One region of the Streptomyces sp. BI87 genome, then DNA from elsewhere that is predicted to be linked to it. Evidence: riboswitches for the same ligand, from Rfam matches in the RefSeq annotation. Region 1 holds a riboswitch; each other region holds the start of a gene.
The links. Region 1 has a riboswitch for cobalamin ahead of OIM89_RS03955 (ABC transporter substrate-binding protein). Riboswitches for the same ligand answer to the same signal wherever they lie in the genome.
Positions count from the first base shown of each region.

Region 2: linked by a shared signal. The riboswitch ahead of metE (5-methyltetrahydropteroyltriglutamate--homocysteine S-methyltransferase) and the one ahead of OIM89_RS03955 (ABC transporter substrate-binding protein) in region 1 are both predicted to bind cobalamin.
Region 3: linked by a shared signal. The riboswitch ahead of OIM89_RS22585 (prenyltransferase/squalene oxidase repeat-containing protein) and the one ahead of OIM89_RS03955 (ABC transporter substrate-binding protein) in region 1 are both predicted to bind cobalamin.
Region 4: linked by a shared signal. The riboswitch ahead of OIM89_RS24630 (cobalamin biosynthesis protein) and the one ahead of OIM89_RS03955 (ABC transporter substrate-binding protein) in region 1 are both predicted to bind cobalamin.

Region 1 is NZ_CP110079.1:922,213-928,062, reverse strand. Features, by position in the region: gene OIM89_RS03965 (ABC transporter ATP-binding protein) at 1-213, opposite strand, end outside; gene OIM89_RS03960 (FecCD family ABC transporter permease) at 210-1,271, opposite strand; gene OIM89_RS03955 (ABC transporter substrate-binding protein) at 1,268-2,320, opposite strand; cobalamin riboswitch at 2,380-2,572, opposite strand; gene OIM89_RS03950 (MMPL family transporter) at 2,631-4,757, opposite strand; gene OIM89_RS03945 (MarR family winged helix-turn-helix transcriptional regulator) at 5,050-5,556, opposite strand; gene OIM89_RS03940 (SDR family oxidoreductase) at 5,745-5,850, shown strand, end outside.
Region 2 is NZ_CP110079.1:1,137,518-1,143,367, forward strand. Features, by position in the region: gene OIM89_RS04870 (oxidoreductase) at 1-830, shown strand, start outside; gene OIM89_RS04875 (PRC and DUF2382 domain-containing protein) at 934-1,911, opposite strand; gene metE (5-methyltetrahydropteroyltriglutamate--homocysteine S-methyltransferase) at 2,175-4,493, opposite strand; cobalamin riboswitch at 4,678-4,827, opposite strand; gene OIM89_RS04885 (hypothetical protein) at 4,932-5,126, opposite strand; gene OIM89_RS04890 (ATP-binding protein) at 5,123-5,530, opposite strand; gene OIM89_RS04895 (helix-turn-helix domain-containing protein) at 5,690-5,850, shown strand, end outside.
Region 3 is NZ_CP110079.1:5,058,846-5,064,695, forward strand. Features, by position in the region: partial or broken gene OIM89_RS22570 (ABC transporter ATP-binding protein) at 1-1,273, opposite strand, end outside; gene OIM89_RS22575 (CbiQ family ECF transporter T component) at 1,338-2,471, opposite strand; gene OIM89_RS22580 (SCO2322 family protein) at 2,485-3,198, opposite strand; gene OIM89_RS22585 (prenyltransferase/squalene oxidase repeat-containing protein) at 3,195-4,430, opposite strand; cobalamin riboswitch at 4,539-4,678, opposite strand; gene OIM89_RS22590 (glycosyltransferase family 4 protein) at 4,914-5,850, shown strand, end outside.
Region 4 is NZ_CP110079.1:5,527,996-5,533,845, forward strand. Features, by position in the region: gene OIM89_RS24625 (cobyric acid synthase) at 1-1,167, opposite strand, end outside; gene OIM89_RS24630 (cobalamin biosynthesis protein) at 1,164-2,150, opposite strand; cobalamin riboswitch at 2,276-2,407, opposite strand; gene OIM89_RS24635 (hypothetical protein) at 2,584-2,805, opposite strand; gene OIM89_RS24640 (inorganic phosphate transporter) at 2,837-4,117, opposite strand; gene OIM89_RS24645 (class II aldolase/adducin family protein) at 4,429-5,151, shown strand; gene OIM89_RS24650 (alpha/beta hydrolase) at 5,226-5,850, shown strand, end outside.

The DNA.
Region 1 (5,850 bases):
GGTGACGGTGCCGCCGCTCGGCGCGAGCAGCCCGGCCAGCAGCCGCAGCAGCGTCGACTTGCCGGAGCCGTTGGGCCCGATGAGCCCCACCGTGCTGCCGGCGCGCGCCTCCAGGTCGACGCCGTCGAGGACGAGCCGACCGCCGGCCGACCGCGTGACCCGCTCGGCCCGGAGCGCCGGCCCGTCGTCGGGAAGTGCCTCGCGGCCGGTCATGAGGGCCTCCGGGTGCGGTACATGATGAGGACGAAGGCGGGCACGCCGATCAGCGAGGTCACCACGCCGACCGGGATCTCCTGCGGCGCCAGCACGGTCCGGGCCAGGGTGTCCACCCAGACCAGGAAGACCGCGCCGCTCAGCGCCGCCACCGGCAGCAGCCGGCCGTGCAGGGTGCCGACCAGGGCGCGGGCCGCGTGCGGCAGCACCAGGCCGACGAAGCCGATCGCGCCGGCCGCGCTGACCAGCGCGGCGGTGAGCAGCGCGGTGACGCTCAGCAGGATCAGCCGGGTGCGCGTCACGGAGACGCCGAGCGCGGCGGCGCTCTCCGCGCCGAAGGCGAAGGCGTCGAGCTGGACGGCCCGCGCCCCGCACACCACCAGCGCCACCACCAGCACCGCCAGGCACGCCCACACGTCGGTCCAGGTGGCCCCCGAGAGGCTGCCGAGCAGCCAGAAGAGGAGGCCCCGGGTCTGCTCGGCGTCGGCGGCGAACATCACGACGAACGAGGTGAGCGCCGAGAAGAGCTGCATGCCCGCGACCCCCGAGAGCACCACCCGGTCGGTGGTGCCGCCCAGACTGTGGCTGAGCAGCAGCACCAGCCCGAAGGAGACCAGCGCGCCGAGGAAGGCGCCGGTGGAGATCGAGAGCGCGCCGCCGCCGAGGCCGAGGACGACCACCGCGACCGCGCCCGTGGAGGCGCCGGAGGAGACGCCGAGGACGAACGGGTCGGCCAGCGGATTGCGCAGCAGCGACTGCATGACCACGCCGCAGACCGCGAGCCCGGCCCCGCAGACCGCCGCCAGCACGGTGCGCGGCAGCCGCAGCTCCCAGACGATGCCCTCGCGGACGGGCGTCAGCCCGCTCTCGCCGTCGCCGAAGCGCGAGGCGACGACCGCCCACACGTCGGGGACCGAGACCCGGGCCGGGCCGATGGTGATGGCGACCGAGACGGAGGCCAGCAGCAGCGCGAGCGCGAGGAGGCCGAGCGTCCACGCCCCCGGCCGCCGCCGCGTCCGCTCCTTCCCGGTGGGGGGCCGCGCGGCGGTGGGGGTCACTTGGCGAACCCGAACTCACGCAGCTTGGCGGCGACTTCCTCGATGCCGTCGACGGTGCGGATCGAGGGGTTCATCGCGGCGCCGCTCAGCAGCACGTACCGCTTCTCCTTCACCGCCGTCATGGTGCGGGTGGCCGGGTTGGACTCCAGGAAGGCGATCTTCTTGGCAGCGCTCTCCGCCGTCTGCGACTTGCGGGTCAGGTCGCCGATGACCAGCACGTCGGGGTCGTGGTCGGCGACCGTCTCCCAGTTGATCTGCGGCCACTCGGCCTGGGTGTCGTCGAAGACGTTCTTCGCCCCGACGGCCTCGGTGATGATGCCGGGGGCGCCGCAGCAGCCGCCCATGTACGGCGCCTCGGCGTTGGCGAACCAGTAGAGCAGGGTGGGGCGTTCGTCCTCGGGCGCCTTCTTCGTGCTGAGCCCGTCGGTGGCCTTCTCGGCGCGCCGGGCGAGGTCGGCGACGAGCTTCTCTCCGCGCTCCTCGACGCCGAAGACCTTCGCCAGGTCGGTGACCTCGCCGTGGATGGCGGCCATGGTCAGCGGTTCGTCCCGGGAGCCGTCGCCGTCGCCGGTGTGGGACTTGGCGCAGTCGGCGGGCGAGACGTACGTGCCCACACCGAGGTCCTCGAAGGCCTTGCGGGTGGCGACGCCGCCCTTGCCGAGGGTCGACTCGAAGGAGGCGGTGACGAAGTCGGGTTCCTGGTCGAGGACCCTCTCGAAGGAGGGGTTGTTGTCGGCCAGCCGCTTGACCTTGGCGTTCTCCTTGGCCAGGTGGGGGAGGACCGGGTCGGTCCAGGTGGCGGTGCCTGCCATCCGGTCGGCGAGGCCGAGCGAGAGCAGGATCTCGGTGGAGTCCTGGTTGAGCGAGACGGCGCGCTCCGGCGGCTGCTCGACGGTGAGGGTGCGGCCGCAGTTCTCCAGCGTGGTCGCCTTGGCGCCCTTGGCGTCGCCGGCCGGCTGGGAGGCACCCCCTCCGCACGCGGTGAGCAGCAGGCCGAGGACGGCGCAGGAGGCGGCGAGGGAGGTTGGGCGGAAGGGCGCAACAGGCACAGGGGTGCGGCTTTCGGTGTCGAGGCTCGGTCGCGAAGCCTGGCGTACAGGAACCCCGTCCGTACGGACGGAGGGCCAGCAGGTCTTCGGACTCGGGGTCGTCCGGACGGCGCGCCTTCCCGGGGGCTGCCCCAGTGGCGTCCTGCGCCGCCCGTCGCCCTCACCGCTGCGCGTCAGTTCCGGGTTCGCACCGGATTCCCTGACCCGTTCGCATCGAGATGCGCGGGTACGACTGGCGTGCGAAAGCTAGCACAGCGGACCTCCCGCGCCCGGGGGCGGGGGAGGTCCGTGGTGCGCGTACGGCCTGCGGTTATGCGGGGGTGCGGGGCTCGCCCGCGGCCTCCTTCGCGGGCTGGGCCCGGCGGCTGAGTGCCCCCGGCCACCAGGAGGCGGAGCCGATGTCGCGGACCAGGGCGGGGACCAGCAGGGAGCGGACCACCAGGGTGTCGAGCAGCACGCCGAAGGCGACGATGAAGGCGATCTGGGCGAGGAAGGCCAGCGGGATCACGCCGAGCGCCGCGAAGGTCGCCGCCAGGACCACGCCGGCCGAGGTGATGACACCGCCGGTGGTGGTCAGGCCGCGCCGGACGCCCTCCCGGGAGCCGTGCAGCGCGGTCTCCTCGCGGACCCGGGACATCAGGAAGATGTTGTAGTCGACGCCGAGGGCCACCAGGAAGACGAAGCCGTAGAGCGGGACGGAGGCGTCGGTTCCGGAGAAGCCGAAGACGTGGGTGAAGACCAGCGAGGCGATGCCGAGGGTGGCGGCGAAGTTCAGCGCCACGGTGAGCACCAGGAGCAGCGGCGTCACCAGCGAGCGGAGCAGCGCGATGAGGATGACCAGGATGATCGCCAGCACCACCGGCATGATCAGGTTCCGGTCGGCCTCGGCGGTGCGCTGGGTGTCGTACTGCTGGGCGGTGTAGCCGCCGACCACGGCGTCGGCGCCGTCCACCGCGTGCACGGCGGTGCGCAGCCGGGCCACGGTCTCCTTGGCGGCGTCGCTGTCCGCGCCGTCCTGGAGGGTGGCGTCGATCCGCACCCGGCCGTCCACGACGCGCGGTGCGCCGCCGCCGGGCCGCCCCGACTCGGTGACCGGCGCGACCGAGGCGACGCCCTCCGTCTTCTCGGCGGCCGCGACCACCTCGTCCACCTGGCCGACGTCGGCGATGACGACGGCCGGGTTGCCGGCGCCGCCCGGGAAGTGACGGCTCAGCGTCTCCTGGGCGGAGACCGAGGGCGCGTCGTTGACGAAGATCTCGTCCAGCGGGACGCCCCGGCTGGTCAGCGTCGGGGCGAAGGCCGCGCAGGCCACGAGGGCGGCCAGGGTGATCGCCCAGACCTTGCGCGGCGTCCGGTCGACCCGGTCCGCGACCCGCTGCCACAGGCGGTGGCTGCCACCGGTGCCGGTGACCTTGGGGCGGGCCGGCCAGTAGGCGGCGCGGCCCAGCAGGACCAGGGCGGCGGGCAGGAAGGTGAGCGCGCTGAAGACCGAGCAGACGATGCCGATCGCGCCGACCGGGCCGAGCGCCCGGTTGTTGGTGAGGTCGCTGAGGAGCAGGGCCAGCAGGCCGAGCGCGACGGTGGCGGCGCTGGCGGTGATCGGGCCGAACGACTGCCGCCAGGCGAGTCGCATCGCGGTGAACCGGTCGCCGTGCAGGCTCAGTTCCTCCCGGAACCGGGCGGTGAGCAGGAGCGCGTAGTCGGTGGCGGCGCCGATCACCAGGATCGACAGGATGCCCTGCACCTGCCCGTCGACGCGGACCACGTCCCGCTGGGCCAGCGCGTAGACCACCGCGCAGGCGAGCCCGAGGGCGAGGACCGCGCCGAAGATGATCACCAGGGGCAGCAGCACGCTGCGGTAGACCACCAGCAGGATCAGCAGGACCGCGATCAGCGCGACCCCCAGCAGCAGTCCGTCGATCCCGGCGAAGGCGTCGGAGAGGTCGGCCTGGCTGGCGGCGGGACCGGCGATGACCGCCTCGGTGCCCGGCACCTTGCCGGCCGCCTCCTTGATCTCGTCCAGGACGGGCTGGAGTTCGTCCAGGTCGGTGCGGAGCGGGACGACGCCCTCCAGCGCCTCGCCGTCCTTCGAGGCGAGGGCGGGGGAGGGGCGCCCGGCGGTGAAGTCGGCGTCCGCGAGGGAGGCGAGGGTGCCGGTGGCGGCCTCGCGGGCGTCGGCCGGGAGCCGTCCGCCGTCCTTCGCGGTCCAGACGACGAGGGCGGGCAGGGCCTCGTCGGCGGAGAAGGCCTTCTGCTCCTCGGAGACCCTGGTCGACTCGGCGCTCTGCGGCAGGAAGGCGGCCTGGTCGTTGGTGGCCACCTCGCCGAGCTTCCCCGCGTACGGGCCGAGGGTGCCGCCGATGCCGAGCCAGGCGATCAGCAGGACGAGGGGGACGAGGATTCGGGCGGTTCGGCCCTTGCGGGCGGCGCTGGACATCGCACTCCTGGGACGGTGACGCGGACGGCGCGGAACGGGTGACGGGCGGACGGGCGCGGACGCACGGCGGCGCCCGCCGAACTCTCTCGATCACTGACTATCTCAATGATTGAGAGATTCTGTGGGTCGATGCTACGCATACCAGCCCTCGGCACCGACAAGGGGTACGCCACACAGCGTGCGGGCGGGGACGCGCGACAACGGCGCCGCCTCACTCTTCCGGGTGAGTGCGGCCACCGGATGCGCGCGAGCCGCGAAACCCGCGCGGGCCGCGGGAGGGACCGGCCGCCGCTCAGCCGCCGGGACGCCGCTCCGGCCCCCGGATCTGTGCGAACTCCCCGTTCATCGCGGCGAGGAAGCGCAGCGCGGCGTCCGCCTCCTCCTGGGTCAGCCGCGCCCTGGCCGTGGCGGCGGCCGTCGCGAGCGGCCGGAAGTGGGCGCGGGCCAGCGCCTTGCCGCCCTCCGTGTAGTGCAGGTGCACCACCCGCCGGTCGCGGGTGTCCCGGGTGCGGCGGATGTGCCCGGCGCGCTCCAGCCGGTCCAGGCAGGCGGTGACCGCGCCGGAGGTCAGGCCCAGCCGCTCCCGCAGCCGGCCCGGCGTCATCGGCTCGGGGGCGTCCAGGATCGCGCCGAGCGCCTGCACATCGGTGGCGTGCAGGCCCTGCCCGGCGGCGAAGGCGTGCGCCAGCCGGTTGACCTCGCCGTGCATGCGGCGCAGCTCCACGGCGAGCGCGTAGAGGTCCGCCCCGCCACTCGCCGGGCCGCCCGCCCGGTCCGTCTCCTCATCAGTCCCGGCCACGCCGCCAGCCTATCCGCGCGCCCCGGGCACCCGGTCCGCCCCCGCCGCATCCGCGTGCCCGGGACGCGCGGAAGAGGGGACGGCGCGAGACGGTGGAGGGCGGGGGCCGGCCCGTCGTCCCGTACGGCGGTCCGGACCCGGCCGTTCCACCAGGTCACAGAAGTCGGAGAGAGGACATGAGCGAGGCGATGAGCAGCGACGAGCACCCCACCGAGTCCGCCCCGCCCGGCGACGGCGCGCTGGCCCTGGTCACCGGCGCCACCGGCTACGTCGGCGGCCGCCTGGCCCCCGCCC
Region 2 (5,850 bases), 220 kb from region 1:
AGGGCGGCGCGCGGGTCGTGATGGCCTGCCGCGACCTCGCCAAGGCGGAGCGGACGGCGGCCGCGGTGCGGCGGGTGGTGCCGGAGGCGCAGGTGCCGCTGGTCGGGCTCGACCTGGCGGACCTCTCCTCGGTCTCCGAGGCCGCCGAGGAGATCGGCAAGACCTCCGGCGGCCGCGTCGACCTGCTGATCAACAACGCGGGTGTGATGGCGCTGCCGGAGCGGCGCACCGCCGACGGCTTCGAGATGCAGTTCGGCACCAACCACCTGGGCCACTTCGCCCTCACCGCCCACCTGCTGCCGTATCTCGGCACGGACGGCCCGGCGCGCGTCGTGACGGTCTCCTCGCTCGCCCACCGGATGGGCCGCATCGACTTCGACAACCTCAACGCCGAGCGCGGCTACGGCTCCTGGCCCGCCTACGGGCGCTCCAAGCTGGCCAATCTCCTCTTCACCGCCGAACTGGCCCGCCGAGCCCGGGCGGCCGGGCTCGACCTGACGGCCGTCTCCGCCCACCCGGGGCTCGCCGCCACCGAACTGGGCCAGGCCGGGCCGAAGATGGCGGGACGGGCCTGGGCGGCCCGGATGGAACGGGCCACCCGGCTCTTCACCCAGCCGGCCTCGTCGGGGGCGCTGCCCGTGCTGCTGGCCGCCACCGACCCGGACGCGCGCGGCGGGGCGTACTACGGCCCGGCCGGATTGCTGGAGTGCCGGGGCGGCGCGGGCCCGGCCCGGCTCTCGGCCCGCGCCAAGGACCCGGTGACCGCCCGCCGCCTGTGGGACGTCTCGGCCGCGCTGACCGGAGCCGACCCGGGGCTGGAACCGGCCTGACCGCTCCCCCGCCGGGCCCGGACACGCGGACGGCCGGGCACCTCGGTGGTGTCCGGCCGGCCGTCCGGCTTCCGGGGCGGCGGCTCCCGGTTCCGGGAGGCCGTCAGCGGGTCGGGCCGCTGCGGCCGCCCTTCCAGTCGTCCTCCTCGCCGGAGGCGCCGCCGGTGCCGTCGTCGTACTGGATCTCCTCCTTGCGGACGGTGTCGCTGACCTCGCGCTGTTCGGTGACCTTCTCCGTCTCCAGGCGCACCCGTTCGACGGCGACGGCCTCCTTGCGCACGACGGGGCGTTCGGCGTGGAGGGTGACCTCCGCCTGGGCCTCGCCGATCTCGGTCCCGCGCGTCCGGTCGCCCTCGCCGATGGGCTCCCGGACGAGATGCACCTCCTCGTGGCTGACGGGGACGGTCGTGGAGACGTCCTCGGTCACCACCACCTTGCGCAGTCGGGCGCGGCCCACCTCCTGCTCCTCGGTGCCGACGCGCAGCTGCTCCTCGGAGCGCACCATCTCGTCGGCGTACTTGGCACGGTCGTCGCCCGTCTCGGCGGCGGACCGGCTCATGCCGGCTCCGGCCAGCGGCCGGCCCTCGGCGGGCCGGTCCATGCCGGACTGGCTGCGGCCACCGGCACCGGCCGCGCCCGCGGCCCCGGCCGCCCCGGCGGTGCCCGCCGCCGCGGCCTTGGTCCCGGTGTCCATGCCCGTGTCCTTGCCGGACGTGTCCGTACGCCCGCTCATCTCCTCGCCGGTCTTGCCGCTGCCGCCCCGGGTGACCCCGTAGTGGGCGTACAGCTCGCGCTCCTCGGCGGCGTCGAGGTGTTCGTCGGCGTCGACGCGCGGGGCGTCCTTGATCGTGTCCTTGGCGTAGGCGAGGTGCAGTCCCTCGCCGTCGTGGCCCGCCCCGGCCAGCGGCACGAAGGTCTCCTTCATGCCGAACATGCCGGTCTTGACCGTGACCCACTCGGGCTTCCCGGTGGCGTCGTCGAGGAAGACCTGTTCGACACTGCCGACCTTGGCGCCGTCGCGGTCGTAGGCGGTCAGCCCCACCAGCTGGTCGGTGGTGAGGAAGCTGTCACCTGCTGTCATGTCGTGATCACTCCTTGGACGGCGCGTGGCGGAGGATTCCGGGAGCACCCCCATGGGCCCACACACCCACGTCTCCATCGCGCACCCGGAACGCCGTCGCGGCAACCCGGGGCGGCCCGCGCCCCCTCTCGGGCGGCCCGCGCCTTGCGTGCGGCAAGGCGTACGCGGGCCTCCGGGAGGGCCGGGAGCCGCCTCCCGGGGACGTACGGCATTACTCCATTCGGGTGAATGGCCCGGCCCTACCTCCCCGGGCGCGGCACCGGTCAGGAGGCGTCGAGCGCGGCGCGGACGGTGCGGGCCGCGGCCACCAGGTTCTCCAGGGAGGCGCGGGTCTCCGGCCAGCCGCGGGTCTTCAGCCCGCAGTCGGGGTTGACCCAGAGCCGCCCGGCCGGGATGGCCGCCAGGCCCTCGCGGAGCAGGGCGGCGGCCTCCTCGGCGCCCGGGACGCGCGGCGAGTGGATGTCGTAGACCCCGGGACCGGCCTCGCGCGGATAGCCGTGGGCGGCGAGTTCGTGCGCGACCTCCATGTGGGAGCGGGCCGCCTCCAGGCTGATGACGTCGGCGTCGAGGTCGTCGATGGCCCGCACGATGTCGCCGAACTCCGCGTAGCACATGTGCGTGTGGATCTGGGTGGCCGGCGCCACGCCGCCGGTGGTGAGCCGGAAGGCGCGCGTCGCCCACGCCAGGTAGGCGGGCCGGTCGGCGGCGCGCAGCGGCAGCGTCTCCCGCAGCGCCGGCTCGTCGACCTGGATCACCGCGGTCCCGGCCGCCTCCAGGTCGGCCACCTCGTCCCGCAGCGCCAGCGCCACCTGCGCGGCGGTCTCCCCGAGCGGCTGGTCGTCCCGGACGAAGGACCAGGCCAGCATGGTGACGGGCCCGGTCAGCATCCCCTTGACCGGCCGCTCGGTGAGCGACTGGGCGTACGTCGTCCAGCCCACCGTCATCGGCGCGGGCCGGGAGATGTCCCCGGCCAGGACCGGCGGCCGCACGTACCGGGTGCCGTACGACTGGACCCAGCCGTGCCGGGTGGCGAGGTAGCCGGTGAGCTGCTCGGCGAAGTACTGGACCATGTCGTTGCGCTCGGCCTCGCCGTGCACCAGGACGTCGATCCCCGCCTTCTCCTGGAAGGCGATGACCTCGGCGATCTCCGCGGCGATGCGCTCCTCGTACCCGGCCGCGTCGATCCGGCCCGCCCGCAGGTCGGCGCGGGCCGCGCGCACCTCGCCGGTCTGCGGGAACGAGCCGATGGTCGTGGTGGGCAGCAGCGGCAGCCGCAGCCGCTCGCGCTGGGCGACGGCACGCTCCGGGTACGGCTGGGGGCGGCGCGCGTCGGCCTCGGTGACGGCGGCGGTCCTGGCGCGGACGGCCGGGTCGCGGGTGAGCGGGGAGTCGGCGCGGGAGGCGAGGGCGGCCCGGTTGGCGGCGATCTCGGCGCCGATCGCGCCGGTGCCCTGGGCGAGGCCCTTGGCCAGGGTGACGATCTCGGCGGTCTTCTGCCGGGCGAAGGCGAGCCAGCGCAGGATCTGCGGGTCGAGCTCGCGTTCGGGCGCGGTGTCGAGCGGGACGTGCAGCAGGGAGCAGGAGGCGGCGACGTCGACGCGGCCGGCGAGGCCGAGCAGGGTGGCGAGGGTGGCCAGCGACTTCTCGTGGTCGTTGATCCAGATGTTGCGGCCGTTGACGACGCCCGCGACGAGCCGCTTGCCGGGCAGGCCGCCGACGGCGGCGAGGTCGTCGAGGTTGGCGGCGGCGGCCTCGGTGAAGTCCAGCGCCAGCCCCTCGACCGGAGCCTTGGCCAGCACCGGCAGTGCCTCCCCGAGCCGGTCGAAGTACGAGGCGACCAGCAGCTTGGGCCGGTCGGTGAGGGCGCCGAGGTCGCGGTAGGCGCGGGCGGCGGCGTTGAGCTCGGCCGGGGTGCGGTCCTGGACGAGTGCGGGCTCGTCCAGCTGGACCCACTCGGCCCCGGCGGCCCGCAGGTCGCCCAGGACCTCGGCGTAGACCGGGAGGAGCCGGTCGAGCAGGGTGAGCGGCTCGAACTCCTCGGCGACGCCGGGGGCGGGCTTGGCGAGCAGCAGGTAGGTGACGGGGCCGACGAGGACCGGGCGGGCGGTGTGGCCGAGGGCGAGCGCCTCGGCCAGTTCGGCGACCTGCTTGCCGGAGTCGGCGGTGAAGACGGTGTCCGGGCCGAGTTCGGGAACCAGGTAGTGGTAGTTGGTGTCGAACCACTTGGTCATCTCCAGCGGCGCCACGTCCTGGTTGCCGCGCGCCATGGCGAAGTACCCGTCGAGCGGATCGGCGTCGACGGCCGCCCGGTGGCGCGGGGGAACGGCGCCGACCATGACGCTGGTGTCCAGGACGTGGTCGTAGTACGAGAAGTCACCAGTGGGCACCTCGTCGATGCCGGCCTCGGCGAGCTGGGCCCAGTTGGCGCGGCGCAGCCCCGCCGCCGTCTCCTTGAGGGCGTCGGCGCCGACGCGGCCCTTCCAGTACCCCTCGACGGCCTTCTTCAGTTCCCGGTGCTGTCCCTGGCGGGGGTAGCCGTACACGGTCGACCGTGCTGCCGCGGCTGCGGACTTCGCTGTCACGGAACTCTCCTTCGCGAGATGTCTCCTGCATCCTGGCGACAGGACGGGGACGCGAAGGGATGACGGACCGGACGGCGAGTCCCACGCCCGAGGGCGCGCCCGTCCGTCCGCTTTGTGCTCCTCCGACCCGCCCACGAGGTCACCGGGATGTCCGCACACGGATCGCCGTGCGCGGGCAACGGGCAGGTCTTCGGACTCGCGGGCACATCCGCCGAGGCGGACCCCTACTGGCCGTCGCTTCCCGGACCCGTTCCCCGGACCCAGTGCGTATGACGGCGTTCGTTCCCACTCACCGCTGCGGGGCAGTCCCGGATTCCCACCGGGTTCCCTCTTACGACACCCCGCCTGGCGGACGGGGCGAACCAGCTGCACGGGGCAGCCTAGCTGGGGGTGGGCGGGTCGCGGGTGTGGGTGTTCACATGACGGAACGCCGCGTCTCTACAGGCGTTCCCGCGTCTCCTCCCTGGACGCCAGCAGCGTCAGTCGCCCGGGCCGTTCGGAGGTCCTCCGCTCCACTCCGCGCTCGGGCCGCAGCACCCACCCCGTGCCGCCGCGTACATCGGTGGCGATCCCGCGCCGGTCCGCCTCCTCGTCGTGGACCAGGTCGCCGGCCCACGGATTACGCCCGCTCATCGCTCGCCCTCCAGCTCCGCCCAGACCCGCTTCCCCCACGGCAACAGCTCGGTCCCCCACTCGGCCGCCAGCGCCTCCACGAGCACCAGGCCGCGCCCGGCCTCGTCCTCGGGGCCCGCCGTCCCGCGCACCGGCCGCTGCTTCGAGAAGTCGACGACTCCGAGGCGCACGCGGTACTCGGCGGGCCGCTCGACGGTCACCCGGATGGACTCCCGCCGGGCGTGCCGCACGGAGTTGGCCACCAGCTCGGTGATGATCACGGCGGCGTCGGCGGCCAGGAGATCAAGGCCCCAGGCGTGGAGCGAGGTACGCACGAGACGGCGGGCCAGGGCGGCACTCTCGGGTTCGCGGGGGAGGCTTTCGCTGTAGCCGGGACACCCCGTGGGATGGGCTGTGGTGGTCATGGCCATCAGGACCCCTCGCTTCAAAGGCTGCACGTCACTGAGTGAACGACGCCTCATGACGGCCCGTGAGGAAAAGCTGCCTGCATCGCGCTCTCGGAGAGCCGGAAATTTCGCGTGATCCACAGCACTTCGCACCCTCTGTCCCGCTACCTTGGCGTCGTGGCAGCGAACACGTACCTGGCGGAGGCGCTCACAGAGGCGGGGCACACCCAGGAAGAGCTGGCGGAGGCTGTGAACGACTACCTCCGGGCCCTCGGCAGGGCAGGCACCGTCAGCGATCGCACAGTGCGCAACTGGCTCACCGGAAAGACTCGTTGGCC
Region 3 (5,850 bases), 4.1 Mb from region 1:
CGTCGGCGTCGGCGGCGGCGCACTCGGCGGCCACCGTGTCGGCGGAGAGCAGGTCCCGGGGGTCCTGCGGTACCAGGCCGACGTGGCCGATCAGTTCCTGCGGGCGGGTCCGGTGCGGGGTGAGGCCACCCACTCGGACCGTGCCGGAGAAGGGCTCGACCATGCCCACCAGGGAGCCCAGCAGGGTCGACTTTCCGGCGCCGTTGCGGCCCATCAGCGCCACCGTCTCCCCGGCGGCGACCGAGAGCGACACCTCGCGCAGCGCCTCGACCCGGCCCCGCCGCACCGCCAGGCCGGAGACCCGGGCGTACGGCTCGTCGGTTGCGGGCTCCGGGCGCTGGTGGCGGCCCGTGCCGAGGAGCCCGCGCAGCAGGCCCCGGCGGCGTTCCCGCCGGGGCGCGGCCAGGTCACCCGGCGCCTCGGCCGGAGCGGCCCCGCCCGGCGGCGGCACCGGCACCTCGGCCAGCCGCTCGCGCAGCCCGGCCGCCCGGCGGCGGGCGTCGCGGACGGTCAGTGGCAGCGGGTCCCAGCCGGCCAGCGCCCCCAGCGCCACCACGGGCGGCCGGACCGGTGAGACGGCCATGACCTCGGCCGGGAGCCCGGTGACCAGTTCGGCGCCCGGGGCGGCCAGCAGGGCGACCCGGTCGGCGTACTGGATCACACGCTCCAGCCGGTGCTCGGCCAGCAGCACCGTGGTGCCCAGGTCGTGGACGAGGCGCTGGAGCACGGCCAGCACCTCCTCGGCGGCGGCCGGGTCGAGCGCGGAGGTCGGCTCGTCCAGGACGAGGACGCGGGGGTGCGGGGTGAGCACCGAGCCGATCGCGACGCGCTGCTGCTGGCCGCCGGAGAGGGTGGCGAGCGGGCGGTCGCGGAGCTCGGCGAGGCCGAGCAGGTCGAGGGTCTCCTCGACGCGGCGCCGCATCACCTCGGGGGCGAGGCCCAGCGACTCCATGGCGTAGGCGAGTTCGTCCTCGACGGTGTCGGTGACGAAGTGGGCCAGCGGGTCCTGGCCGACCGAGCCGACCACGTCGGCGAGTTCGCGCGGCTTGTGGGAGCGGGTGTCGCGGCCCGCGACGGTGACCCTGCCGTGCAGGGTGCCGCCGGTGAAGTGCGGGACGAGGCCGTTGACCGCGCCCAGCAGAGTCGACTTGCCGACCCCCGACGGGCCGACGAGCAGCATCAGCTCGCCCTCCTCGACGGTGAGGTCGACCCCACGCACCGTCGGCTCCGGCGCGCCGTCGTACCGCACCGACACGTCCTCGAACCTGATCACACCGCACCTCCACGAGAGCCCTGCCACCGCGCCACCCCACTGCCCCGCACCACTCCGCCGCCGCTCACGTGGACTCCGGGGGCCGGGGCGCCACGAACGCCGGGACCAGCCCGAGCAGCACCGCCGCCGCCGGCCAGAGTGGCAGCTCCGGAGTGGTCAGCGGCACCGTCGGCGGGTTGAGCTGCGCCGGCGCCAGTGAGCCGAGATGGATCAGGAGCGCGGCGACCGCCACCCCCGAGCCGGCGACCACCCAGGCCCGCACCCCCCACCGGTCGGGCCGGTACCGGCTGCGCACACTCCGCCGCCCGCCGAGCCACAGCCCGGCCAGCGCGGCGGCAAGACCCAGCGCCAGCACCGGCACCCCGAACCCGCCGCCCTGGTCGGCGAGGAGACCGTACGTACCGAGGCAGACGCCGATCAGGCCGCCCACCGTGAGGGCGGCCGTGGTGCGGCGGACGGCGGGCGGGACGGCGGCGGTCCGGCCGTAGCCCCGCGCGTCCATCGCGGCGGCCAGTGCCACCGACCGTTCCAGCGCCCCTTCCAGTACGGGCAGGCCGACCTGGAACAGGCCGCGCAGCCCCCGGTCGGGGCGGCCGCGCAGCCGCCGGGCCGCGCGCAGCCGGCGGACGTCGGCGACCAGGTTCGGGGCGAAGGTCATGGCGACGACCACGGCGACGCCCGCCTCGTACAGGGCGCCCGGCAGCGATTTCAGCAGCCGTGCCGGGCTGGCCAGGGCGTTGGCCGCGCCGACGCAGATGAGCAGGGTCGCCAGCCGCAGCGCGTCGTAGAGCGCGAAGAGCATGCCCTCGGCGGTCACCCGGCCGCCGAGCCGTACCCCGCGTGCCCACTCGGGCAGCGGGACCTCGGGGAGGGTGAACAGGACGTGGGTGCCCGGCACCGGTGAGCCCAGCACCATGGCGAAGAGCAGCCGGATGGCGATGATGACCAGGCCGAGTTTGACGAAGGCCCCGTAGCTGCGGGCCCACGGCGAGCTGGTGCGGCGGGCCGCGACCACGTACCCGGCGACGCCGATCAGCAGGGCGAGCAGCAGCGGGTTGCGGGTCCGCGAGGCGGCGGCGGCCAGCCCGAGCGCCCACAGCCACCACGCCCCGGCGTGCAGCGCGTTGGAGCGCGTCGCGAGCGGGGCGAGCAGCGCCGGGCGTACCCGGCGCGCCTGCTGGAGAGGGCCGTGCGCCATCGTGACCAGCCGCTCAGCCGCGCCGGCGGCGGGACTGCCAGAGGGCCGCCACGCCCAGCACGGCCACCGCGCCAATCCCGACGAGCAGCCCGGCCGAAGGACCGCCCCCGCCCGAAGCGGAACCGGAGTCCGACTCCTCGCTTCCGGGGGAGGCGGCGTCGGAGGACTCCTCGGCGGACGGTCCGCCCGCCCCCGAGACCTGCTCGCCGCACCCGGTTTCCGGGTAGCCGTCGATGGCGCAGAGCATCGCCGAGGAGTCGTACCGCAGCGGCGGGGCTACCGCCGCCAGCGCGTCGGCGGCACTCGCGTCCTCCGCCACGCTGGCACAGGCGGTACGGGCCTTCGGCGGGCGCTCGCCCCCGGGCGCGTCGGCGGTGGTGCCGAAGTCCAGGACGAGCGCGATCCGCTTGCGCCCGTCGCGCTCCTCGGTGCCCGCGCAGATCTCCGCGAAGGCGGCCTTCGGGCGGGGCGCGGCGGAGTCGTCCGCCTCCGCGCTCACCGCGAACCGGAATCCCTGCACCGAGCCGTCCTCCGGGCGGAGCTGGGCCGGTCCCTGGGTGGCGTAGCTCCAGGTGGCGCCCTCGCGCTCCCAGAACGACCAGTAGCGGTACCCGGCGGCCTGCGCGGGCGCCGCCACGAGCACGGCCAGCAGCAGGCCGAGGAGCAGCGCGAGCCCCGCCCGCAGGGTGGTGCGGGCGGGGCGGGACGCGGTGGGGCCGGGGGTCACTTGCGGCCGGACTTGTTGCGCAGGCTGATCATCAGGCCGATGCCCGCGCCGACGAGCACGCCGACACCGACGATCCACCAGACGCTGATCTGCGAGCCGTCCTCGTCCACCACCTGCTTCGCGGAGTCCTGGGCACTGGGGGTGTCCTCCGCGGACTTCGGCGCGGGGCCGGTGGCGTTCAGCCCGGCGACCAGGTCGGTGGAGCCGAAGGCGCGCGGGTCGGTGCCGGTGGCGTGGGCGGTCAGGACGAGCTGGGCCCAGGCGGACGGGCCGGACTGCTCCGCCCAGGCGGGGCCGTTCTTCTCCAGCCAGGCCAGTGGCTTCTTCGCGGCGTCGGTCAGCCCGGCCGCGTACAGCGCGGTGACCGCGTCGGCGGTGTTGCCGGTGTCGGGCTGGTCCTCGGCGCCGGGCATGGCGGAGGTCAGGTGGCCGTCCTTCTTGAGGACGTCGGCGAGGTGGGCGGCGCCGTTGGCGGCGGCCGCGCGGGCGTCGGCCGGCTTCTCGCAGGCGGTCTGCGCGGCGGACTCGCCCTTGGTGACGACGAGGGAGGAGCCGAGGCCGCCGAGGACTCCGGCGGCGGTGGCGTCCTCGTTGGCGGTGAGGTCGCCGTTCTTCTCCGGCTGGAAGGCGAAGGCGCCGCCGTCGGCGCACGTCAGGCTGAGGCCGAGCAGCGCGTCCTCGGGGGTCTTGCCCTTCTTCGAGGTGACCGCGCCGGCCTTGGTGCCGGTGGCGGCGAGGGCGCCTATCACCAGCGAGGTCGAGTTGGTGTCGGTGTCGCCGCCGGGCGTGTAGCCCCAGCCGCCGTCGTCGTTCTGCGCCGCCTTCAGCCAGTCGACGGCCTTGCCGACCGCCTCGTCGTGGCCGCCGAGCGCGGCGAGCGCCTGCACGGCCGTGGCCGTCTGGTTGGTGTCGACCGGAGTCTTCGTGTCGCAGTCGGCCGACGGCTCGGCGCGGAACGGGGCGAACGAGCCGTCCGCGCACTGCTGGCCGGTCAGCCAGTCGACGGCCTTCGCGGCCGGCTCGACCCCGGCGGTGTGCTGCGCGAGCAGCGCGAGGGACTGGCGGTAGACGCCGTCGTAGGTCGGGTCGCTGTCGCCGTACAGGCCCGAGGGCACCTTCTTGACGGAGGGGGCGGGGGAGTCCTCGGCGACGGCGGCCGGAGCGAAGGCGGCCGACGCCGCCGTCAGTGCGGTCAGCGCGGTGAGCGCCAGGGCGCTGCGACGGACGGTCATGGGTGGGGTGCCCTCTCCTGAAGGAAGCCGGGCACGGGCGCGCGAAGGCGCCGGGCTCCGGCTCCGTATGCCTCGACGGTGCCGGCCGCCGGAGGGGTCCGGCGGCGTGAGCCGGTCATGAGTCCGAGGAGGCATTCCGGCTCCGCCGGCCCGCTCTCGCGGGCGGCTCACGGCTGCGGGTCAGCGCCGGATTCCCACCGGCTTCCCCTCACACGGTCCTGACGACGACCCGGTCACTGTACCGGTGCGGGCGCGGGGCGGTCCGGGGCCGCCGTCCGCCCCCGTGCCAAGGGCCGGGAGCCGCAGGGCCGCCCCTGGCCGGCCGTGGTGTGAATCACCTGTTCCGAAGGTTCTGAACGAGCTACCTGCCGGTAGATTCGATGCTTCGTGAACGATCAAGACCGACCGCGGTGAAACTTGTTGCGGATCGGAGTCCCGGCGTAACCTCCCGGGACCATCGGGCTGGCAGAAGGGGACCGGGCAGTGACCGCTGAGGCCATGGAGGCGGACCCCGCACGCGAGGAAGCCGCCCCGGAACAGGCCTCGGGCGATCCCCTCGCCGACGGCGCCAGGCCCCTGCGCATCGCCCTCCTCACCTACAAGGGCGACCCCTTCTGCGGCGGCCAGGGCGTCTACGTCCGCCACCTCTCCCGCGAACTGGCCCGCCTCGGCCACCACGTCGAGGTCATCGGCGCCCAGCCCTACCCCGTCCTCGACGAGGGCGTCCACCTCACCGAGCTGCCCAGCCTCGACCTCTACCGCCAGCCCGACCCGTTCCGCACTCCCGGCCGGGGCGAGTACCGCGACTGGGTCGACGCGCTGGAGGTCGCCACCATGTGGACCGGCGGCTTCCCCGAGCCGCTCACCTTCAGCCTGCGCGCGCGCCGCCACCTCGCGGCCCTCGCCGGGCGGTTCGACGTGATCCACGACAACCAGACGCTCGGCTACGGCCTGCTCGGCGGCGACCGCGCCCTCGGCGCCCCGCTCGTCACCACCGTGCACCACCCCATCACCGTCGACCGGCAACTGGAGCTGGACGCCGCCGGCTCCTTCAGGCGCCGCCTCTCGGTCCGGCGCTGGTACGGCTTCACCCGGATGCAGAAACGTGTCGCCCGGAAGCTGCCCTCGGTCCTCACCGTCTCCGGCACCTCGCGCCAGGAGATCGTCGACCACTTCGGCGTCCGCCCCGACCGCGTCCACGTGGTCCACATCGGTGCCGACACCGACCTCTTCTCGCCCGACCCGTCCGTCGCCGAGGTGCCCGGCCGGATCGTCACCACCTCCAGCGCCGACGTGCCGCTCAAGGGCCTCGTCCACCTGGTGGAGTCGCTCGCCAAGATCCGCACCGAGAACCCCGACGCCCACCTGGTCGTCGTCGGCCGCCCCGCCGAGGACGGACCGGTCGCCCAGGCCATCGAAC
Region 4 (5,850 bases), 4.6 Mb from region 1:
CACCGCGAACCGCACCCGCACCGGCAGCACGCCGAGCCCTTCGACGGTGCCCGCGCGGGACTCCACCTCGTCCTCGATCCGCTCGCCGAGCAGCTGGTAGCCGCCGCAGATGCCGAGCACCGGACGCCCCTCGGCGACCCGGCGCAGCAGCGCGTCCGCGAGACCCCGCTCGCGCAGCCAGGCCAGCGCGCGGACCGTGCCCCGGGTGCCGGGGACCACCACGAGGTCGGCGTCGGCCAGTTCCTCGGGCCGGTCCACGAACCGCACCACGACGCCCGGTTCGGCGGCCAGCGCGTCCACGTCGGTGAAGTTGGACATCAGCGGCACCGCGCAGACCGCGACCCGCAGCACCTCCTCGCCGGCCGGCGGCGCCACCACCGACTCGCGGACCGCGCCGCGCAGCGAGACGCGCAGCCCGTCCTCCTCGTCGATGCCGAGCCCGTCTGCGTACGGCAGGACGCCGTAGGTGTGGCGGCCGGTGATGCCCCGCAGCATCTCGATGCCGGGCTTCAGCAGCTCCACGTCCCCCCGGAACTTGTTGACGACGTACCCGGCGACCAGCGCCTGGTCCTCGGGAGCCAGCAGCGCCGTGGTGCCGAAGAACGAGGCGAAGACGCCGCCCCGGTCGATGTCACCGACCACCAGCACCGGCAGCTTCGCTGCCCGGGCCACGCCCATGTTGACGATGTCGGTCCGGCGCAGGTTGATCTCGGCGGGGCTGCCCGCGCCCTCGCAGACCACCACGTCGTGGGTGGCCCGCAACTCGGCCAGGCAGGCGAGGACCGGCTCCAGCAGTGCCTCCCGGCGGCCCCCCGACACCGCCCGGGCCGGCTCGTCCGGGCGTACCGAGCCGAAGAAACCCCGGGCGCTCAGCTCCCCGACCGGCTTGCCGAGCAGCACCACCTGGCTGGAGCGGTCGCCGCCGGGCTTGAGCAGCACCGGGTTCATCAGCGCCGTCGGCTCCACGCGGGCCGCCTGGGCCTGCATCGCCTGGGCCCGGCCGATCTCCGCGCCCTCCCTGGTCACGAACGAGTTGAGGGACATGTTCTGCCCCTTGAACGGCGCCACCTTCACCCCGCGCCGCGCCAGCCACCGGCAGATGCCGGCCGTCAGCACGCTCTTCCCGGCGTCCGAGGTGGTCCCCGCGATCAGCACTCCGCCGCTCATGCCCCTGCCCCTCCCTGTCCTGTCGCCGCGCGCCGTGCGCGCCCGCGTATCGCTCCGGCGGCCAGCCGCGCGCCGGCCCCCGCGACCAGCGCCAGCGCGCCGATTCGCCGGGAGAGCCGGGCGGCCCGCTCGATGTCACCGGGCCGCACCGCGCGGCCCGAGCCGCCCAGCACGGGCCGGTGCTCGGTCCGCCCGCCGTAGGTGAGGGTGCCGCCGAGCCGTACGCCCAGCGCCCCGGCGAACGCCGCCTCGACCGGGCCCGCGTTGGGGCTCGGGTGGCGGTGCGCGTCGGACCGCCAGGCGCGCAGGGCGCCGCGCGGGTCGGGCCCGGCGAGGACGGCGAGGGCCGCCGTGAGCCGGGCCCCCGGGTACCCGACGGCGTCGTCGAGGCGGGCCGAGGCCCAGCCGAACCGGCGCAGCCGGGGCGACTTGTGGCCGACCATCGCGTCCAGCGTGTTGACGGCCCGGAAGCCGGCCAGTCCCGGGACGCCAGCGACCGCGCCCCACACCAGGGCACCGACCACCGCGTCCGAGGTGTTCTCGGCGACCGACTCGACCACCGCCCGGGCCAGCGCGTCCGCGTCCAGCGCCTCGGGGTCGCGCCCGCAGAGCCGGGGCAGCAGCCGCCGGGCCTCGGCCACGTCCCCGGCCTCCAGGGCAGCGCCGATCAGCCGGGCCTCGCGCACCAGCGAGGTGCCGCCGACCACCGCCCAGGTCGTGGCGGCGGTCAGCGCGACGGCCGCGCACGGGTGAGGTCGGACGGCCCGGGCGGCCAGCGCGGCCCCGGCGGTGACGCCTCCGGCGCAGAGCGCGGTGTGCAGCGCGCCCCAGCCCCGGTGGTCGTGGAACAGGCGCCGCTCGACGGCCGATGCGGCCCGGCCGAAGAGGGCCACGGGGTGGCCCCGGCGGGGGTCGGCGAAGAGGGCGTCGGCCAGCAGTCCGGCGGTGGCGCCGTACGCGAAGACGCGGTCGGCACGGTCCACGGGGCTCAGCCCGTTCGGCGCTCGGCGTACCGGGGGAGCAGGTCAGGGGGCGGCGACGGGCAGCCACGCATGGCGGTGTGTCCTCACTCAGGGTCCGCGCCCTGGTTCGACGTGACCGGGGGCGAGAGTCTCCTGGCTTCCGGATCGGCGGCATCCCCTGGCCTTCCAGCCCCAGATCGGGGGCCGTGGCGCTGGGCGGAGATGCCGCTCCCCGGTGACAGTGGCGGGACCGCGCCGGATTCTCACCGGCTTCCTCTGCTGCCTCCGTGTTTCGGCCCGGGCAGTCCACCACGCTCCCGGAACACCAGTCAACTCACCGTTGACCTGCGACGAAGAGTGTGTGGAGCCCCACAGCCGGGGCCGGTGCGCGGATACGCCGAAGGGCGGGCCGGACGGCGTACGTCCGGCCCGCCCTTCCCGGCGGGTGGTGGCCCTAGGCCACGATGATGTAGATCCCGTAGGCGACCGCCGCCGCGCAGAGCGCGAAGCAGAGGTAGCCGCCGGCCTTCGCCGCGACACCCGACCCGCCGCCCTGGGCCCCGCTCGCGGCCTTGGAGAGGCCCACGATGCCCAGGGTGAAGAAGCCGACGAGCGCGACGGTGACCACGAGGCTCACGCCGAAGACGGAGCCGAGAGCTGCCCAGTCGATGTTCATGGTGAGGTGTCCTTACGTACGCGAGGCCGGGTCAGACCTTGGCCGGCCGGGCGGCCGGTTCGGTCGTGGCGGAGGAGTGGCCGGGCTGGGCCGGGATCGACCCGAGCGGGGAGCCGTCCGCCTCCTCGGAGGCGACAGCCGCGCCGGTGGGCGGCGGGGCCACGGAGGCCATCGCCTGGGTGACGACGCCCGAGGGCTCGTCCCGCACCGGGTCCACGTCGTTGACGTTGTCGTGGGTGACGGGGGAGCGGCGCGAGCGGAGCCAGATCGCGAAGGACCCGCCGACCAGCAGGACCGCGGTGGCGGCGACGCCCCAGTCGCCCTGCTTGGTGAGGAGTTCGGCGGCCGCGCCGACCAGGGCGGCGGCCGGCAGGGTCAGACCCCAGGCGACGAACATCCGGGTGGCGGTCGACCAGCGGACCACGCCGCCCTTGCGGCCGAGGCCCGCACCCATCACCGCGCCGGAGCACGACTGGGTGGTGGAGAGGGAGAAGCCCAGGTGGGAGGAGGCCAGGATGACCGTCGCGGCGCTGGTCTGGGCGGCGAAGCCCTGCGGCGGCGTGAGATCGGTGAGGCCCTTGCCCATGGTCCGGATGATGCGCCAGCCGCCCAGGTACGTACCGAGCGCGATGGCGACACCGGCGGAGACGATGACCCACATCGGGGGGTTGGAGCCGGGGGCGAGGACACCGCCGGTGACCAGGGCGAGGGTGATGACACCCATCGTCTTCTGGGCGTCGTTGGTGCCGTGCGCCAGCGAGACCAGGCCGGCCGAGGCGATCTGCCCGGCGCGGTAGCCCTTGGCGGTGGACTTCTCGTCCACGTTCCGGTTGATCCGGAAGGTCAGCCGGGTGGCGAGCATCGCGGCGAGGCCGGCGACGAGCGGCGCGGCGATCGCGGGCAGCAGCACCTTGGTGACGACGGTGCCGCCGTTGACGGAGGACCAGCCCGCCGACATCACCGCGGCGCCGATGAGGCCGCCGAAGAGCGCGTGCGAGGAGCTCGACGGCAGGCCGACGAGCCAGGTCAGAAGATTCCACAGAATGGCGCCTACGAGGGCGGCGAAGATGACTTCTGTCTTCAGGCCGTCCTCGTTGATGAGTCCGCCGGAGATCGTCTTGGCGACCTCCACGGAGAGGAACGCGCCGACGAGGTTGAGCACGGCGGACATCGCCACCGCGGCCTTGGGCCTCATCGCGCCGGTCGAGATGGTGGTGGCCATCGCGTTGGCTGTGTCGTGGAAACCGTTCGTGAAGTCGAACACGAGAGCGGTCACGATCACGATCCCGAGGAGAAGCGTGATGTGTTCCATTTACCCGGACTTCTGTGGGACGTCGTTGGCTCGTTGAACGTAGGGGCGCTGAGTGAACGGAAGATGAACTGGGGCAGGCAACGTGGTGACCCGAAACGGAGCCCCCTCGGCCGCCTCACCCCCAGCCCCGCCCCGACCCCTTGGGAGAGCGGGCCGGGGTACCCCTACCGCCCCGGGACACGGGCCCCCGGCGTGGTTCCCGCAGCCGCCCGATGTGAGGCAGCTCGCACCGGAGACAGGGGGACGGGGCGCCGAAACGGAATGGGGCGCGTGCCCCGGCACACGCCCGGCCGGTGGCAGGATGCGCGGCCATGGAGAAGAACCGCGCGCACCCCGGCCGCCCCTGGCAGCTCCTGGAGGACCAGGCCGTCGCCCACGCCTGGCGCGACCTCGTGGAAACGGCCCGGGCCACCGTCCGCGACGGACTGGTGGTCGGCACCTCCGGCAACGTCTCGGTCCGCGTCACCCCCGACCGCCCGGCCGTCGCCACGGAGGACCTCGTCCTCATCACCCCCACCGGCGTCCCCTACGACCGGCTCGGCCCCGAGGACACCGTCGCCGTCACCCTCGACGGCCGCCAGGTGCTTGGCACCCTGAAACCCACCACCGAACTCCCCCTCCACCTCGCCGTGTACCGCACCGGCACCGCCCGCGCCGTCGTCCACACCCACGCCCCCCACGCCACCGCCGTCTCCACGCTCGTCGACACCCTGCCGCCGGTCCACTACATGGCGGCCGCGCTCGGCGGCCCCGTCCGCACCGCCCCCTACGCCCTGTACGGCAGCCAGGAACTCGCCGATCACCTCCTCGAAGCCCTCCGGGACCGCACCGCCTGCCTGCTGCGCAACCACGGCACCGTCACCACCGGCGACACCCTCACCGAGGCCCTGGACCGCACCGCCCAGCTGGAGTGGATGTGCCGTGTCTGGCTGCTCGCCCGCTCCGTCCCCGGCCACACTCCCTCCCTCCTGGACGCCGGCCAGCTCGCGGCCGCCGCCGAGCAGCTGCGCGGCTACGGCCAGCCGGGCGGGTGACCTACGGCCCGGCCCGTCACCCGCCGGGCCCCGCCCACTGGCCCCGCGCCCCCCGGTGGCCGCAGACTGGAGCGGTGCGTATCGCCCGAACGACGGCACTGGCCGTCACCGCCGCAGTCGGAGCCGGGGCCGCCGCCGTAGCGGCCGGCCGGTACGCCAGTGACGCCGCCCTGCGGCTCCCGGCGGGCCACCGGCTGCCCACCGAGCCCAAGCTGACGGTCCACCGCGCCGAGGCCGGACGGATCACCCTCACCCGCGACCTGGCCTCCCTGCGCCCGGGCCGCTACGGCCTCACGGGCCGCGACTTCCACGCCGCCGTCGGGCCGGTGCTCGACCGGACCGACGGCGAGGTCGCCGCCGACACCGTCGTCCGCCGCCTGGAACGCGTCTTCCACGGCACCCCCGACACCGGCGACCGGGCCTGGCTCACCCCCCAGCTCTACGGCGGGGACCCCGCCACCGCCCTCGGCCTCTCCTACGCCGAGGTCGAGATCCCCGGCGAACTGGGAGTCCTGCCCGGCTGGGTGGTCCCCGGCGACCGCCGCACCTGGGTCCTGGCCGTCCACGGCCTGGCCGGCACCATCGAGCACCCCATGGTCGTCATGGACCAGCTGCACCGCCTGGGCCTGCCGGTCCTCTCCCTCGCCTATCGCGGCGACCTGGGCGCCCCGCGCTCCCCGGACGGCCTCAACCACCTCG